2 regions of the Pantoea sp. sgz302252 genome follow, and region 2 is predicted to be linked to the other one. Evidence: predicted binding sites of a transcription regulator. Region 2 holds the regulator's gene; the other holds the start of a gene.
The links. Region 2 encodes sigma-54, which starts transcription at its own class of promoters, with help from an activator protein. Its sites were predicted from a motif close to GTTGGCACANNTTTCGCTNT; they were not measured.
Positions count from the first base shown of each region.

Region 1: the regulator sigma-54 is predicted to act here: its motif matches at 2,185-2,204, upstream of glnK (P-II family nitrogen regulator).

Region 1 covers NZ_JBLFJW010000007.1:67,857-72,252, forward strand. The annotation lists gene ACLW56_RS07315 (SmdA family multidrug ABC transporter permease/ATP-binding protein) at 1-229, shown strand, start outside; gene ACLW56_RS07320 (SmdB family multidrug efflux ABC transporter permease/ATP-binding protein) at 222-2,000, shown strand; gene glnK (P-II family nitrogen regulator) at 2,257-2,595, shown strand; gene amtB (ammonium transporter AmtB) at 2,629-3,912, shown strand; gene tesB (acyl-CoA thioesterase II) at 4,157-4,396, opposite strand, start outside.
Region 2 covers NZ_JBLFJW010000013.1:48,852-53,247, forward strand. The annotation lists gene lptA (lipopolysaccharide ABC transporter substrate-binding protein LptA) at 1-364, shown strand, start outside; gene lptB (LPS export ABC transporter ATP-binding protein) at 371-1,096, shown strand; gene rpoN (RNA polymerase factor sigma-54) at 1,144-2,577, shown strand; gene hpf (ribosome hibernation promoting factor) at 2,600-2,887, shown strand; gene ptsN (PTS IIA-like nitrogen regulatory protein PtsN) at 2,945-3,436, shown strand; gene rapZ (RNase adapter RapZ) at 3,470-4,324, shown strand; gene npr (PTS phosphocarrier protein NPr) at 4,321-4,396, shown strand, end outside.

The DNA of each region.
Region 1 (4,396 bases), on a different contig from region 2:
GCGTCAGTGGGGCGAGGGGCGCACCGTCATTATCAGCGCACACCGTCTGTCAGCGCTGACCGAAGCGAGCGAAATCATTGTTATGCAGCATGGGCATATCGCCCAACGCGGCGAGCATGAACACCTGGCGATCCAGTCAGGCTGGTATCGCGATATGTACCGTTATCAACAACTTGAGGCGGCACTCAACGATGCACCGGACGAGCAAGAGGAGGCCGCCAATGCGTAGTTTTGGACAACTGTGGCCAACCCTGAAACGCCTGCTGGCATATGGCTCGCCGTGGCGTAAACCGCTCGGCATCGGCATGGTAATAATGTGGATTGCTGCGGCCGCCGAAGTCACCGGGCCGCTGCTGATAAGCTACTTCATCGATAACATGGTGGCGAAAAGCTATCTGCCGTTGGGCATTGTGGCTGGGCTGGCTGCGGCCTATGTGGGTTTACAGCTGCTGGCGGCTTCGCTGCACTATGTTCAATCGCTGCTGTTTAACCGGGCGGCGGTGGGCGTGGTGCAGCAACTGCGTACCGATGTGATGGATGCCGCGCTGCGCCAGCCGCTGAGCGAATTTGATGTGCAGCCTGTCGGGCAGTTGATCTCGCGCGTGACCAACGACACTGAAGTTATCCGCGATCTCTACGTCACGGTCGTTTCCACGGTATTGCGCAGTGCAGCCCTTATCAGTGCGATGCTGGTGGCGATGTTCAGTCTCGACTGGCGAATGGCGCTGGTGGCGATTGCTATCTTCCCGGTGGTGATTGTCGTGATGGTTATCTATCAGCGTTACAGTACGCCGATTGTGCGCCGCGTCCGTGCTTATCTGGCGGACATCAACGACGGCTTTAACGAAGTCATTAACGGCATGAGCGTTATCCAGCAGTTCCGCCAGCAGGCGCGTTTTGGTGAGCGCATGGGTGAGGCGAGTCGTTCGCATTATATTGCCCGCATGCAGACGCTGCGTCTGGACGGTTTCCTGCTGCGCCCGCTGCTGAGCCTGTTTTCTTCGCTGATCCTCTGTGGCCTGCTGATGCTGTTCGGGCTGACGACCAAAGGAACGATTGAAGTGGGCGTGCTTTATGCGTTTATCAGCTATCTCGGCCGTCTGAACGAACCGTTGATTGAACTCACGACGCAACAATCGATGCTTCAACAAGCGGTCGTGGCGGGCGAGCGTGTGTTCGAGCTGATGGACAAGCCGCGCCAGAACTATGGCGGCGATCCGCAGCCGCTGCGTAGCGGTTCAATTGACGTTGATAACGTTTCATTCGCTTATCGCGGCGATAGGCTAGTGCTGCAGGACATCAACCTGAACGTGCCTTCACGTCATTTTGTGGCGCTGGTTGGGCACACCGGCAGCGGCAAAAGCACGCTGGCCAGTTTGTTGATGGGCTATTACCCGCTCAGCCAAGGGGAAATCCGTCTTGATGGACGTCCGCTTTCCTCGCTCAGCCACAGCGTGCTTCGTCAGGGCGTGGCGATGGTTCAGCAGGATCCGGTTGTAATGGCAGACTCCTTCTTTGCCAACGTGACGCTGGGGCGAGACATCAGCGAAGAGCAGGTGTGGCAAGCACTGGAAACGGTACAGTTGGCGGAGCTGGCTCGTGGCTTAGATGACGGCATTTACACCCGTCTGGGCGAGCAGGGCAATAATCTCTCCGTGGGGCAGAAACAACTGCTGGCACTGGCTCGTGTGCTGGTGGATACGCCACAAATTCTGATCCTCGACGAAGCCACAGCCAACATCGATTCCGGCACGGAACAAGCCATTCAGCAGGCGCTGGCAGCGGTGCGTGAACGCACAACGCTGGTGGTGATCGCACACCGTCTGTCGACCATTGTGGAAGCGGATACCATCATGGTGCTGCATCGCGGGCAGGCGGTTGAAAGGGGTACTCACCAGCAATTGCTTGAAGCCAAAGGCCGTTACTGGCAGATGTATCAATTGCAACTGGCGGGTGAAGAGCTGGCGGCAAGCATCGAAGAAGAGTCGCTTATCGCCTGATGCACCACTATCAGGCAATCTGATAACACCAGCGCAAGCTGGTGCAAAAGTGAAACGCACCGTGCACTACGCTGGTGCGTTTTTGTTTCTGGCCTTGTGTCCGCTGTGCTTGCCCATCCGCTTTCCGACTCATTCCTCCCCCATAAAACGCCTCCACACTTCATGTAGTGGCCAGATTTTTATTTCTGGCACGCCGCTTGCTTTACCTCCTACGTGTTAGCCGCAGCCATTACCGAATTCTGACTGGAGGGGATCTATGAAGCTGGTTACCGTGGTAATCAAACCATTCAAACTCGAAGACGTGCGTGAAGCGCTGTCTTCCATTGGTATTCAGGGGCTGACCGTTACCGAAGTGAAAGGCTTCGGTCGTCAGAAGGGCCATGCCGAGCTGTACCGCGGTGCCGAATATAGCGTCAACTTCCTGCCTAAGGTGAAAATCGATGTCGCTATCGCCGATGACCAGCTTGAAGAGGTTATCGATGTGATCAGCAAAGCGGCCTACACCGGCAAAATTGGCGACGGCAAAATCTTCGTCGCCGAGCTGCAACGCGTTATTCGTATTCGTACCGGCGAAGCCGACGAAGCGGCACTGTAATTCTCAGACCACACAGTGATAGGGATCGAGAAAATGAATAAAGTACTGAAATTTGCCCCTGGTGTACTGGCTCTGCTGCCGGGTCTGGCGATGGCGGCTCCCGCTGTTGCTGACAAAGCGGATAACGCTTTTATGATGATCAGCACCGCGCTGGTGCTGTTTATGAGTATCCCTGGGATTGCGCTGTTTTACGGCGGCCTGATCCGCGGTAAAAACGTGCTCTCCATGCTGACGCAGGTCACGGTGTCCTTCGCACTGGTTTGCGTGCTGTGGGTGGTTTACGGTTACACCCTGGCGTTCGGGACCGGTGGGAATTTCTTCGGCAGCTTCGACTGGGTGATGCTGAAAGGCATTGAGCTGAAAGCGCTGATGGGCACCTTCTATCAGTACATCCACGTGGCGTTCCAGGGTTCGTTTGCCTGTATCACCGTTGGCCTGATTGTCGGTTCCCTTGCAGAACGTATTCGCTTCTCTGCGGTACTGATTTTCGTGGCCGTGTGGATGACCTTCTCCTATGTGCCAATCGCGCACATGGTCTGGGGCGGCGGCTTACTTGCAACACATGGCGCGCTGGATTTTGCAGGCGGTACCGTCGTGCATATCAACGCCGCAGTCGCGGGGCTGGTTGGTGCCTACCTCATCGGCAAACGCGCGGGCTTTGGCAAAGAAGCTTTCAAACCGCATAACCTGCCAATGGTCTTCACCGGCACCGCTATTCTGTATGTCGGCTGGTTTGGTTTCAACGCAGGTTCTGCAAGCTCAGCCAACGAAATTGCGGCACTGGCGTTCGTGAATACCGTTGTGGCAACCGCCGCAGCGATTCTGGCCTGGGTCTTCGGTGAGTGGGCTGTTCGCGGTAAACCTTCTCTGCTGGGAGCCTGTTCAGGTGCTATCGCTGGTCTGGTTGCGGTCACTCCGGCTTGTGGCTACATCGGGGTTGGCGGTTCGCTGATTGTTGGCATCGCGGCAGGTCTGGCGGGTCTGTGGGGTGTCACCGCACTGAAACGCTGGTTACGTGTAGATGACCCTTGCGATGTGTTCGGTGTTCACGGCGTGTGTGGGATTGTGGGTTGTATCCTGACCGGTATCTTCGCGGCGACTTCACTGGGCGGCGTGGGTTATGCCGAAGGTGTCACCATGGGCCATCAGGTGCTGGTACAGCTGGAAAGTGTCGCCATCACTATCGTCTGGTCTGCGGTTGTTGCCTTCATCGGCTACAAACTGGCTGACCTGACTGTGGGCCTGCGTGTACCGGAAGAGCAGGAGCGCGAGGGTCTGGACGTCAACAGCCATGGCGAGAATGCTTATAACGCCTAGGTAGACAGCAAGGCTCTCTCCTGGGGAGAGCCTTTAGTGTTTGCACCCTCGCCCTGTGGGAGAGGGGTTGGGGGAGAGGGCATCAGACAACTCAATCCTCGACGTTATCTCCATAGCGACGAAAGCCTCCGAATCGGAGGCTTTTGTTTTTTGGTGATATTGCCGGGCGGCACTGCGTTGGCCCGGCCTACTTTCCGGTTTGTAGGCCGGGTAAGCGTTAGCGCCACCCGGCAATCACGCAATATCAATTGCGGTTACGCATCACCCCTTCCTGCACCGTCGAAGCGACTAACACACCATCCTGGGTGTAAAACTCGCCGCGCACAAACCCGCGAGCGCTGGAGGCGGAAGTGCTTTCCACGCTATACAGCAGCCACTCATTCATATTGAACGGGCGATGGAACCACATGGAATGGTCGATAGTGGCGACCTGCATGCCTTTTTCGAGGAAGCCCACGCCGTGCGGCTGAAGGGCGACTGGCAG
Region 2 (4,396 bases):
CAAGATTAATGCCGATAAGGTTGTGGTGACTCGTCCTGCGGGCGAAAAAGGCAAAGAGACGATTGATGGCTACGGTAATCCAGCCACCTTCTATCAGATGCAGGACAGCGGAAAGCCAGTTAAAGGCCACGCTTCTAAAATGCATTACGAGGTTGCCAGCGATCTGGTCGTCCTGACCGGTAAGGCTTATCTGGAACAGCTCGACAGCAATATCACCGGTGACAAAATTACCTATCTGGTGAAAGAGCAGAAAATGCAGGCGTTTAGCGAAAAAGGTAAGCGCGTAACAACCGTTCTGGTACCGTCGCAGCTGCAGGATAAGAGCGGCGCCAACAAACCGGCTGAGCAAAAGAAGAGTAACTAATACGTTATGGCAACATTAACTGCGAAGAATCTTGCGAAAGCCTATAAGGGACGTCGGGTGGTTGAAGACGTCAGCCTGACGGTCAATTCGGGTGAAATCGTTGGCCTGTTGGGGCCAAACGGTGCAGGTAAAACCACCACCTTCTACATGGTGGTCGGCATTGTGTCCCGCGATGCTGGCAACATCATTATTGATGATGAAGACATCAGCCTGCTGCCACTGCATGCACGTGCACGCCGGGGTATCGGCTACCTGCCGCAGGAAGCCTCTATTTTCCGCCGTCTGAGCGTGTTCGACAACCTGATGGCAGTATTGCAAATCCGTGATGACCTCACCAATGAGCAACGCGTTGATCGTGCCAACGAGCTGATGGAAGAGTTTCACATCGAACATCTGCGTGACAGCCTCGGTCAGGCGCTGTCCGGGGGCGAGCGCCGCCGTGTCGAAATTGCCCGTGCGCTTGCGGCAAATCCGAAATTTATCCTGCTCGATGAACCGTTTGCCGGTGTTGACCCTATATCGGTCATCGACATCAAACGCATCATTGAGCATCTGCGCGACAGCGGTCTTGGTGTGCTCATCACCGACCACAACGTTCGTGAAACGTTAGCGGTTTGTGAACGTGCTTACATCGTAAGCCAGGGGCATCTGATTGCCCACGGCACGCCAGAACAAATCCTTCAAGACGAACATGTTAAGCGTGTGTATCTTGGGGAAGACTTCAGACTCTGATAGGGTAGTGACTACAGACATTCTGGTCGGAGATATTTGCCCTGATTATGAAGCAAGGTTTGCAATTAAGGCTCAGTCAACAGCTCGCCATGACGCCGCAACTGCAACAGGCTATTCGCTTGTTGCAGCTTTCTACGCTCGAGCTGCAACAGGAACTTCAGCAAGCGCTGGAGAGTAATCCCCTGCTTGAGCAAACCGATCTTCACGAAGAAGTTGATTCGCAAGAAGAAACTGACAACGAAGCCTTCGACACCGTCGATGCACTCGAACAAAAAGAGATGCCGGACGAGCTGCCGCTCGATGCCAGTTGGGACGAAATCTACACCGCGGGAACCCCTTCCGGCACCGGTACTGATTATCAGGATGACGAATTACCTGTCTATCAGGGTGAAACCACTCAATCGCTTCAGGACTATCTGATGTGGCAAGTGGAGCTGACCCCCTTTTCCGACACCGATCGCGCCATCGCGACCTCTATCGTTAATGCCGTTGATGACACGGGTTATCTCACGGCCACCGTCGAAGAGATCCTCGAAAGCATCGGCAATGAAGAGCTCGATCTGGATGAAGTGGAAGCGGTGCTCAAGCGCATTCAGCGCTTCGATCCTGTCGGCGTCGCCGCGAAAGATTTACGCGATTGCCTGTTGATCCAGCTTTCTCAGTTTGCCAAAGAGACGCCGTGGCTTGAAGAAGCCCGAAAGATCATTAGCGATCACCTCGATCTGCTGGCGAACCACGATTTTCGTTCTCTTATGCGCGTCACACGTCTCAAAGAAGACGTGCTGAAAGAAGCCGTCACGCTAATACAATCGCTGGATCCGCGCCCGGGTCAGTCTATTCAGACCGGCGAGCCGGAGTATGTCATCCCTGATGTGCTGGTCCGTAAAATCAGCGGCCGCTGGACTGTCGAGCTCAATTCTGACAGCATTCCGCGCCTGCAAATTAATCAGCACTATGCCGGGATGTGCAATACCGCTAAAAACGAGGCTGACAACCAATTCATTCGCAGTAATTTGCAGGAAGCCAAATGGCTCATTAAAAGCCTGGAAAGCCGCAATGACACGCTGCTGCGGGTGAGTCGTTGCATCGTTGAACAACAGCAGACGTTTTTCGAGCAAGGCGAAGAGTTCATGAAACCCATGGTGCTGGCGGATATCGCCCAGGCGGTGGAAATGCATGAATCCACGATTTCGCGCGTGACAACGCAAAAGTATCTTCACAGCCCACGAGGCATTTTTGAGCTTAAGTATTTCTTCTCCAGCCATGTGAATACCGAAGGCGGCGGCGAAGCCTCGTCCACGGCCATTCGAGCGTTGGTGAAGAAGTTAATTGCCGCGGAAAATCCCGCGAAACCACTGAGTGACAGTAAGCTGACCTCCATGCTGTCCGAACAGGGCATCATGGTGGCACGCCGCACCGTTGCAAAGTACCGAGAGTCTTTATCCATTCCGCCGTCCAACCAGCGTAAACAGCTGGTCTGACACAACCGATAAGGAAGACACTATGCAGCTCAATATCACAGGACACAACGTCGAAATCACTGACGCTCTGCGCGAGTTTGTGAATGCAAAATTTGCGAAGCTTGAGCAGTTTTTCGAACGGATCAATCAGGTCTATATTGTGTTAAAAGTGGAAAAAGTGACTCATATCTCGGACGCCACCCTGCATGTGAACGGGGGCGAAATTCATGCCAGTGCGGAAGGGCAGGATATGTATGCCGCCATCGACGGTCTGATTGATAAGCTGGCACGCCAGCTGACCAAACATAAAGATAAACTGAAACAACACTAATTGTCCGGGCGTACGCCTGTCCCGGTCCTTCGGGTCAGGCGGTACGCAGGTGAAATTATGATGAACAACGATTCGGCTCTGCAACTGAGCAATGTCCTTAACCAGGAATGTACCCGCAGTGCAGTTCACTGCCAAAGTAAGAAGCGCGCGCTGGAAATTATCAGTGAACTGGCCGCAAAACAGCTGAATTTACCGCCGCAGGTGGTATTCGAAGCGATCCTGACCCGTGAAAAAATGGGCAGTACAGGCATTGGTAACGGTATCGCCATTCCTCACGGTAAGCTGGAAGAGGATACGCTCCGCGCTGTCGGCGTGTTCGTGCAACTTGAAACGCCTATCGCCTTTGATGCGATTGATAATCAGCCGGTCGATCTGCTGTTTGCCCTGCTGGTGCCAGCCGATCAAACCAAAACCCATTTGCATACTCTCTCGCTGGTGGCAAAACGCCTGGCGGATAAGACTATCTGCCGTCGCCTGCGCAGCGCGCAAAGCGATCAGGAACTGTATGAAATTATCACTGGCGAAGAGGTCAGTGATGATGATGCCTAACGGGAGCGTGGTTGTCGTAAGGAGAAACGGCTGATGGTACTGATGATCGTCAGCGGCCGCTCGGGCTCAGGTAAATCTGTTGCCCTGCGCGCGCTGGAAGATATGGGCTTTTACTGCGTGGATAACCTGCCAGTAGTGCTGTTGCCCGAACTGGCGAAAAGCCTTGCTGACCGGCAGATGTCTGCGGCGGTCAGCATTGATGTCCGTAACATGCCGGAATCTCCGGAGATTTTCGAACAGGCGATGCAAAACCTGCCGGAGACGTTCTCTCCGCAGCTGCTTTTCCTTGATGCTGACCGCAACACGTTGATTCGTCGCTACAGCGACACGCGTCGCCTGCATCCGCTCTCAAGCAAGAATTTGTCACTGGAAAGCGCCATCGATCAGGAAAGCGACCTGCTGGAACCGTTGCGTTCCCGCGCAGACCTGATTGTCGACACCTCGGAAATGTCAGTCCACGAGCTGGCAGAAATGCTGCGTACTCGCCTGCTGGGCAAGCGAGAGCGTGAGCTGACAATGGTGTTTGAATCGTTCGGCTTTAAACACGGAATCCCGATTGATGCGGATTATGTGTTTGACGTGCGTTTCCTGCCAAACCCGCACTGGGACCCGAAACTCCGCCCAATGACCGGCCTCGATAAACCGGTGGCGGCGTTCCTCGACAGGCACACAGAAGTTCACAATTTTATCTATCAAACACGCAGTTATCTTGAGCTATGGTTACCTATGCTGGAAACCAACAATCGCAGCTATCTGACAGTGGCGATTGGCTGTACTGGCGGTAAACATCGTTCGGTGTATATTGCCGAGCAGCTTGCTGACTACTTCCGCTCTCGCGGCAAGAACGTTCAGTCACGTCACAGGACGCTGGAAAAACGTAAAACATGAGCGTAAAGCAAACCGTTGAAATCACGAATAAGCTGGGCATGCACGCCCGCCCGGCGATGAAGCTGTTTGAAC